Regions from separate parts of the Pasteurella sp. P03HT genome, predicted to be linked through region 1. Evidence: riboswitches for the same ligand, from Rfam matches in the RefSeq annotation. Region 1 holds a riboswitch; the other holds the start of a gene.
The links. Region 1 has a riboswitch for molybdenum cofactor ahead of moaA (GTP 3',8-cyclase MoaA). Riboswitches for the same ligand answer to the same signal wherever they lie in the genome.

Region 1 (4,816 bases):
GCTTGATTATTCAAGACAATGAAAAAACCCTTGAGGAAGATGATATCAACGCGGTGGTTTCTGTTGTGTTATCTGAGTTAAAACAACGTTTTAATGCTTATTTGAGAGATTAAATTATGACATTGACCAAAGTAGAACTAGCAGACAACTTAATCGAGAAATTTAATTTGAATAAACGTGATGCGAAGGAATTGGTTGAAAACTTTTTTGAAGAAATTCGCGTTGCTTTAGAGATGGGAGATGATGTTAAACTCTCTGGTTTTGGCAATTTTGAACTACGTGATAAAGCATCTCGTCCAGGCAGAAATCCCAAAACAGGTGAAAGTGTTCCTGTTTCGGCTCGTCGAGTTGTTGCTTTCAAACCTGGTCAGAAGCTCCGTGCAAGAGTCGAAAGAGCAAAAGTGAAAAGTTAATTTCTCAATTCAGCTATTTATTAAGCTATCCACGGGAAACCTTGGATAGCTTTAGTTTTTTATAAGAGCAAAAAATGAAAAATTGTTTAAAAGCATTGATGATCTTAAGTGGTGCTGTCTTGCTTTCCGCTTGTGGCAGTTCCACTCAATCAGGTTCGCAGTCTATTCATTATCAAGGGCAATTAACTGATCCCATTATGGTGATCACATTACTTAGTGAACAACAACGAGAATGGGCAGGGACACCTTACCGCTTAGGTGGACAGAGTAGAAAAGGGATAGATTGTTCTGGTTTTGTACAAAAAACTTTTTTAGAACGTTTTAATATTGCGTTACCTCGTATGACCTCACAACAAGCCAAACAAGGTAAATTTATCACGAAAACGGATATTCAAACAGGGGATTTGGTTTTTTTCAAAACAGGAAGAGGCCCAAATGGCTACCATGTGGGGATTTATGTCAAAGATAATTTATTCTTGCATGCCTCAACAAAAGGTGGCGTGATTTACTCATCGCTCAATAGCCCTTATTGGTCAAAGAAATATTGGCAAGCCAGACGGATTTAACATGAGTCAGTCGTGTTCCTTAATACGCGCGGTTGAAATTCAGACGTATTAAGGGACGGTTTATAATTCACCGACTAATTCATCAATAGCTTTGGAAAGTAGCGTACGATCATGTCGATAAGTGATATCATTTGCTTGTAATGGACGAGCCATCACATTGATATTCAGTTTTTCGCAAAAATCGACTGCATTTGTTGAGACAATCGCGCCGTCTATAATCGCTTTACCCACCGTATCATGAATCCAATTAATTCTATCAGATAAGGTCAATGCCGCGGCAGGACTATGTTCAACCCCCAAATTATCAATAAAAATCTTTTTTGCCTGGCTTTGCTTTAAAGTTTGAATGATCTCGGGAAGTAAAATCGGAGGTAGAATGCTGGTGAGAAAACTGCCAGGTCCAAACAAAATTACATCTGCCTCTTTCAAAGCATTCACTGCTTCGGGTGTTGCAGGAACAAGAGGAACAAGAAAAATAGATTTAGGTAACTCAGTGAGATTATCAATGCTGACTTCACCAACAATGCTAGCTCCAGATTGTAAGACCGCGGCGAGATGAACAGGACTTTCTGACATGGGGATAATATGTGATTTTACACGTAACAAATCTCGGACTAAATTCACGGCTTCAATAGGGCGAATATTCATGTTTTCTAGTGCCTTGAGCATTAAATTGCCTAAATTGTGCCCCGCTAGTTCACCATGACCAGAAAAACGATATTCAAATAAAGCAGATGCTGTACTCGGTTCGGTAATAATTTGATTTAAGCAATTACGTAAATCTCCCCATGCAATACCACCATGGTTTAAACGAATTCGACCAGTTGAGCCTCCATTGTCAGTGGTAGTCACAATACCCGTTAAACGTTCTTTCATAAAGCTCAATGCTGACATTAAACGACCTAAACCGTGTCCGCCACCAATGGCGACAATACGCTGTATGCTGTCTAGATGTTCATATTGATGACGTGTTAATTCTGGCATGTTATTTTCCTTTTGTGTCTATTTAATACAGACATATGACAGATGATAAAGTTCGTTTCTACACCATTTTGGGTAGTATATAATCACGCTATATAATAATTTATATAATTGATTTTAAAGAATTTTTCTATTTTATGCGCTAGATCATATTATTTGTTTGCAATCGTTTGAATATATCTTTTACAATACTGGGTAACAATTTGATTCACTTATTATCGCATAACTCCGAGCTTACTAACCTACGTTTTTTTAAATATGGTTGTAATGCCAATAGCAGAAGAGGCTATTCAGGGATACGCTGGAAACGGTTTATCCTCTCATGTTTTAGAAAGGTGTAAAATGCAATCTATTCCAATTAAGCAAGTTGAGCATCATCGTTTAGTCGATGCCTTCCAACGTCAGTATTATTACTTACGTCTGTCAATTACAGATGTATGTAATTTCCGCTGTAATTATTGCCTGCCTAATGGTTATCAGCCTGAAGCCAATAAGCCAAGTTTCCTGACTCGCGATGAAATTCATCGTGTTGTCAACAGTTTTGCTGCCATGGGGACAGAAAAAGTACGGATTACAGGGGGAGAACCTACTTTACGTAAAGACTTTTTAGCTATTGTGGAGACCCTTGCACAAATAGAGGGAATTAACCAAATTGCATTAACAACAAATGGTTTTCGCATGGCAAAAGAGGTCGCTGCTTGGAAGGATACTGGTGTGACTTCAATTAATGTCAGTATTGATAGTCTTGATCCAAGAATGTTCCATCGTATTACTGGTGTGGACAAGTTTGATGACGTCATGCGTGGCATTGAGCGTGCTTTTGAGGTTGGTTATCGAAAAATTAAAGTCAATTCGGTGTTAATGAAAGATTTAAACGACCGTGATTTTTCGAGTTTCCTAGCTTGGATTAAAGATAAACCTATTCAAATGCGTTTCATCGAATTAATGCAAACTGGTGAAATGGATAGTTTCTTCCAAAAACATCATTTGTCTGGTCAAGTGTTAGCAGATAAATTATTGCGTACAGGATGGACGCTCCAATCTAAAGGGGTATTAGACGGTCCAGCAAAAGTCTTTAGACACCCAGATTATGTGGGTGAAATAGGCTTGATCATGCCTTATGAAAAACACTTTTGTGCAAGTTGTAACCGTTTGAGAGTGTCTGCAAAAGGTAAATTACACCTTTGTTTATTTGGTGAAGAAGGGATTGAGCTACGCGATTTATTACAATCAGACGATCAACAACTTCAATTACAAGCGCGCATTTATTCTGCGTTACAAGGCAAACGTGAACATCACTTCCTACATCATGGTGATAGTGGTGTACGGGCAAATTTAGCGAGTATTGGCGGTTAAAATTTTCAGAAATTTAACCGCACTTTCATCGATTATCTAACTTTTAATGAGAATTTATGAGTACATTTACCCATATTAACAGCCAGGGCGAAGCCAATATGGTGGATGTTTCTGCCAAACAGGATACAGTAAGAGAAGCAAGAGCAGAAGCATTCGTGACAATGTCACCAGAAACCTTGTCAATGATTATGTCAGGTCAACATCATAAAGGTGATGTATTTGCCACTGCACGTATTGCGGGGATTCAGGCTGCAAAACGGACTTGGGATTTAATTCCGTTATGCCACCCATTGTTATTATCAAAAGTTGAAGTCAGCTTGACACCAATTGTGGAACGTAATCAGGTTCGTATTGAAAGTTTATGCAAATTAAGTGGTAAAACAGGCGTAGAAATGGAAGCTTTAACGGCAGCAAGCGTTGCTGCATTAACCATTTATGATATGTGTAAAGCCGTACAAAAAGATATTGTGATCGAGCAAGTCCGCTTATTAGAAAAGAGCGGTGGGAAATCGGGTCATTTTATTGCGAAATAAGGAAATACAATGTTAAAAATCTTATTTTTTGCACAAACAAGAGAATTAATTGGCGTTGATGGTTTGGAATTACCTGCGACGTTTGAAACAGCAGAGCAAGTTCGTCAACATCTTGTCGAAAAAGGTGACCGCTGGGCGTTAGCGTTAGAAAAAGGCAAATTATTGGTCGCAATTAATCAATCCTTGATGCCATTAGAAAGTGCGGTCAAATCGGGCGATGAAATCGCATTTTTCCCACCTGTTACAGGGGGCTAAATGAACGATATTCAAATTGCCGTTCAAGAACAACCTTTTGATCAGAATGCAGTCTATCGTTGGTTATCTGAACAGAATTCAGTGGGAGCAACGGTCATTTTTGTAGGTAAAGTGCGTGATTTGAATCTAGGAGATGAAGTATCTAGCCTGTATCTTGAACATTATCCAGCCATGACTGAAAAGGCTTTAAATGAAATTGTGGCGCAAGCGAAAGCGCGTTGGGATATTCAACGTGTTTCTGTGATTCACAGAGTAGGGTTATTGCAAACTGGTGATGAAATCGTATTAGTGGGCGTCAGTTCTGCGCATCGTGGCGATGCTTACCAAGCCAACGAATTTATTATGGATTTTTTGAAAAGCAGAGCACCATTCTGGAAAAAAGAACAAACGAATAAAGGCGAACGCTGGATTGAAAGTCGTGATAGCGATCAGGAAGCGTTAGAACGTTGGTAACGCTAGGTCAAAAATAGAAAAACTCTCAAAAAAATAACCGCACTTTTAAGGTGCGGTTATTTATTATCGTCAGAAAATTATAGTACTTTCACAATGCTTTCGCATAAGTAACGGATGTTATCTTCAGTGATACCCGCCACGTTGATACGGCCAGAACGGACTGCATAAATAGCAAATTCGTCTTTTAAACGGTCCATTTGCTCTGGATTTAAGCCACAGAACGAGAACATACCGTTTTGGTCGATGATAAAGCTGAAAT
Region 2 (4,816 bases), on a different contig from region 1:
GCTTGACTGAGTGTTTTGACGAGTGCCAGTGTTTGTTCTGCTGATAAGTGTGGAACTTGAGTGAGAATATCAAAAGCAAAGGCTTGTAAGGCATCTCCAGCTAAAATGGCAGTCGCTTCATCAAATGCAATGTGGCAGGTTGCCTGACCTCGTCTTAATGTATCATTATCCATGGCTGGCAGATCATCATGGATTAACGAATAAGCATGAATCGCTTCGAGTCCCGCTGCAACATAATCTAATTGCTCTAGTTTAGCGCCCAACATTCTTCCTGTGGCATAGACTAAAAAAGGACGAATACGTTTTCCGCCTAATAACACACCGTAGCGCATTGCTTCAGCAAGAGGAGATGGCGCAGTGTCAAAGGAAAGTTGTTGCGCTAGAAAAGTATTAATACGTTGCTGTAATTGTGATAGATCTTGCGAAAATTGATACATAATAGCTTTGTTGTTATGAGTCTGGTTGATAATCAGTCAGCGCGGCATGCTCATTCTTTTGCAATAAAATCTGAATACGTTGTTCCGCTTGTTGCAAACGCTCTTGACCTAAATTAGCTAATTTTATTCCATTTTCAAATGCTTCGAGGGACGCTTCTAAAGGCAACTCGCCACTTTCTAAACGCGTCACAATGGCTTCCAACTCTTGTAATGTGGTTTCAAAGTCCAATTCTGTTTTTTGTGTCGGTTTTCTCGCCATTGTTAATCCTGTGTTATTTGAACGATATAGGGCAGTTATTGTACTGTATTTTAAGGCATATGTTAAAATTATTTAGCTTTTTTCAGGGATTTTATTGCGGATGTTTTTCTGATATGACTCGTTGATTTGACATGGTCGAGAAGTGACTTCTTTAGAGCGGAAACAATAAAAAGTGCGGTCAAACTAACCGCACTTTTAGTTTCATTGGTGTCTTGTTTACAGCTAACTTAAGCTTTTGCTTGTTTTGGTTGTTTAAACACCGTCACTTCTGGCGCTTCGCCTGTGAATTTTTCAACTTGAACAATACACGTATTTGGTGAGTTACCTTGTGCAAGGTTGGATGTACCAATATCCATGGTTAACACGTTTGGACAACCGTTTTTACACAATGGTTTTTCGCTCATACCTAAGTCTAATGGGTCATACCAAGCCCCTTCACATAAGCCCACTGTACCTTTAATGATGTGATCACTCACGATTGCACCTGCAAGCACTTGACCACGTCCGTTGAAAATACGCACGATATCGCCATCTGCAATACCACGTGCCTTCGCATCTTCAGTGTGAATAAGCACAGGCTCACGATCTTTCACTGCGTATTTTTGACGAAGTGAAGTGTGCGCTAATTGGCTGTGTAAGCGATAGTAAGGGTGTGGTGTCACTAACGCTAATGGGTGTTCTGGGGTTACATTGCCTGCAAACTCTTCAGGTTCAAACCAAGAAGGGTAGCCTCGACAATCGTCGTAGTTCATTTTCGCAACGGTGTCAGAGTAGATCTCAATTTTACCAGAAGGCGTACCAAGTGGATTTAATAATGGATCTTCGCGGAATTCACCATAACGTACCCATTTTTTCGCTTTTTCACTTGCGTTAAATGTGATTGGTTTGTTTTCTTCCCAGAATTTTTCAAACTTCGGCATTAACACACGATTTTTACGTGCTGCATCAAAGGCGGATTGATAGAAGAATTTCAACCAATCCATTTCAGTTTTACCTTCAGTGAATTTATCTTCTACGCCAGCACGTTTTGCTAATTCAGCAAAGACATCATAGTCATTACGCGCTTCAAATTGTGGCTCAACGACTTGTTTCATTGGGAGAATGTGCATCATTGAGTAGTCACCAGTCATTGTTAAGTCATTACGCTCATAACTTGTGGTGATCGGTAATACAATATCTGCCATACGCGCAGTTGGTGTCCAGTTGATTTCATTCACAATGATAGTTTCTGGTTTTTGCCATGCTTTCACTAAGGTATTGGTATCTTGATGGTGTACAAATGGGTTACCGCCTGCCCAGTAGATTAATTTAATGTCTGGGTAAGTGATTTCGGTACCATTAAACTTGATCGTTTTCCCTGGGTTGAGCAATACATCTGCGATACGTGCGAGTGGGAAGCTGATTTTCGCTGCTTTAGATAACCAAGATTGTCCAGTGTTTGTAGTATCACTGTCTAATGTTGCAGACATCGAACCAATTACACCGCCCGTTGTGGTTGGTGCACCACCATTTGAATAGTGATAGCTGAAACCAAAACCGCCACCTGGTAAACCAATTTGACCTAACATTGACGCAAGAGTGACTAACATCCAGTGAGTTTGTTCACCGTGACGTTGACGTTGCATACCCCAACCACCCATTAACATTGTGCGTTTTGATGAGAAGTCAGCTGCAAGTTGTTTGATAACATCAACGGGTACGCCACAGATTTTGCTTGCCCATTCCGCATCTTTTGCTTGTCCATCGACTTTACCGAGCAAGTATTCTTCGAATTTGGCATAGCCTGTTGTGTATTTTTTTAAGAATGCTTTATCGTGTTTATCTTGCGTTACTAAAGTATGCGCAATACCTAACATCAATGGAACGTCGGTTGCCGTATTGGTTGGGATCCATTCTGCGTTAAGCATTTTACAGGTTTCACTTTTGATTGGGTCAATACAAATAATGCGTTTGCCTGTTGCTTGATATTTTTTGAAGTACTCAATACCTTGTTGGTCGGTTGCAGTCCAAGCAATACGTAATGTAGTAAGTGGGTTTGCAGACCATAACACGATAATATCAGTGTTTTCTAAGATAGTTTCCCAGCTGGTTTGTTGTTCATAAACTTCGATGGTCCCCAACACGTGCGGCATAATCACTTGTGCAGCACCAGTAGAGTAGTCACCTTTATGTCCTACGAAACCGCCTGTGGCATTGAGGTAACGGTGTAATAACGTACGGCTTGAGTGCAGAGAACCCGAGCTTTTCCAGCCATAAGATCCACCGAAGATATTTTCAAATCCGCCTTCTGAACGAACACGTTTGAATTCTTTGTCGATTAAGTCGAGCGCTTGATCCCACGTGACGCGTACCCATTCATCACGACCACGCATTGTGGTGTCGCTTTTACCTGGGTTAGCTAAATAGCCTTTACGCACCATTGGATATTTGATACGGGTTTCACTGTAAAGTTGATCTGGTACAACGGATTGTAATTCGTTTTCAATAACAGGTGGAATGGCAGGACCTGATTTGACGGCTTTACCATTTTCAACTACCACGCCGAGTGGTCCCCAGTGCGCAGCGGTGACGATTGTTTTGCTTTCAGCTGCAACAGCATTTGGCGAAACAAGTGAACCGACTACGCCACCGCTTAATGATGCGCCAGCAATGCCAAGAGAGGAGTTTCTTAAAAACTCTCTACGTTTTACATCTACTTTGTTCTCTTTTTTCATATAAAGCCTCGCTTATTTAAGTAGTTGACGTTTTGACACCTTTCTAAATATGAGTGGACAATCAATTTCTCGGTTATCCATGGCATAAGCGAACTTATTGCTGGCTTGTTACCATATCTGTCGACTTAGGATCACAAGCTCGGAGTCAGTAACTAATTTTTTAGTGACTAGCACCAACCATATCTTTACTGTTACGTTGTAAATAAATAGTTAGCGCTCTTACTTCTTCAGACGTTAATGCAGTACGATCTTTCATTGAATTAACGACGCCAATCCATTGATTTGCTGTGTAGTGATCTGCCTCGATAACAGCATGGCACGCACTACAATGGGTTTGATTCAATTTATTGCCAAATTGGTTTAACGCCGCTAAATCAGACGTTATTTTGTCTTGTGGAACAGTAATCGTGAAAGCAACTTCTCTCCATTCTGAGTCAGTGACATCATCATGTACGGTTTTGATCACGCTTGCTTGTTCTTTTGCTTCCTCTTCTAATAGAGCTAAAATAATGCGTTTACCGAGCGCCATATAAACGATTGATTCGGCACCAGATTGTTGCCAACCTTGTAATGTGGCTGTGATTTTTTGTCCATCATTTTTCCAATCTGTTAAAGTGGCATAAGGCATTAAACGTATTTCGCCACCATTTGCAGTTTGTGCGGTGGAAATAGTTTGAGCATAGACGGGTTTTGAGTTATCCATCGCCAAAGCAGGTTCCGCTTGTGTTGCTTTCGTTGCGTCGGTTTCTTCTGGTATTTCAGGAAGGAAGTGAGCGATACCTTTATGGCAATCAATACAGGTTTGTCCATCAGATTTCGCTAACTCGTGCATCGTTTGTGCAGATTTAGATTGAGAAGCCATTTCCATTGCGTCTAAACTATGACAAGTACGACAGGTTTCAGAATTTGTCGCTTTCATGTCATCCCACACTTTTTTAGCCATTTCGTAACGGTGTTTTTCAAAGGCTTCACGGTCAGGAATTTTGCCATTTAATTCATACCAAACATCTTTTAAGGCGAAAACTTTCGCTTTAACGTAATGCAAGCCACCAGGAGGAACGTGACAATCAGCACAATTTGCGCGAATCCCTTTTTGATTAGAAAAATGCACACTGGCTTCCCATTCTTCTTGTGGGAAACTCATTGAGTGGCAACTAACACAAAATTCTGGTGAGCTTGTTTCGTGCATAACATATTGAACGCTAAATAATGCCCCCGCTCCGATGACCATGAGTGCTAAAGCCGCGAGTACAGAACGTTTTTTTATTTTTGACATAAATCACTCCAAAATTAAGTTATATACTTTTGTATATAACCAAGCGATATAAGAGGAATAAAATACTCATAACTGGTTAATTCATTTTAGGCGTATTTGGTACGTTAACTTTGATTAAAATCAAAAATAG

Region 2: another riboswitch for molybdenum cofactor. It lies ahead of torA (trimethylamine-N-oxide reductase TorA); the one in region 1 lies ahead of moaA (GTP 3',8-cyclase MoaA).

What each region holds. Positions count from the first base shown of each region.
Region 1 covers NZ_JBSIUM010000004.1:170,244-175,059, forward strand. Annotated here, with positions in the region: gene pheT (phenylalanine--tRNA ligase subunit beta) at 1-113, shown strand, start outside; gene ACWIT3_RS05005 (integration host factor subunit alpha) at 117-413, shown strand; gene ACWIT3_RS05010 (NlpC/P60 family protein) at 488-979, shown strand; gene ACWIT3_RS05015 (gluconeogenesis factor YvcK family protein) at 1,040-1,963, opposite strand; molybdenum cofactor riboswitch at 2,175-2,314, shown strand; gene moaA (GTP 3',8-cyclase MoaA) at 2,303-3,316, shown strand; gene moaC (cyclic pyranopterin monophosphate synthase MoaC) at 3,373-3,849, shown strand; gene moaD (molybdopterin synthase sulfur carrier subunit) at 3,859-4,104, shown strand; gene moaE (molybdopterin synthase catalytic subunit MoaE) at 4,105-4,557, shown strand; gene ACWIT3_RS05040 (amino acid aminotransferase) at 4,635-4,816, opposite strand, start outside.
Region 2 covers NZ_JBSIUM010000007.1:84,420-89,235, reverse strand. Annotated here, with positions in the region: gene ispA ((2E,6E)-farnesyl diphosphate synthase) at 1-437, opposite strand, end outside; gene xseB (exodeoxyribonuclease VII small subunit) at 451-696, opposite strand; gene torA (trimethylamine-N-oxide reductase TorA) at 924-3,410, opposite strand; molybdenum cofactor riboswitch at 3,431-3,567, opposite strand; gene ACWIT3_RS07245 (NapC/NirT family cytochrome c) at 3,571-4,686, opposite strand.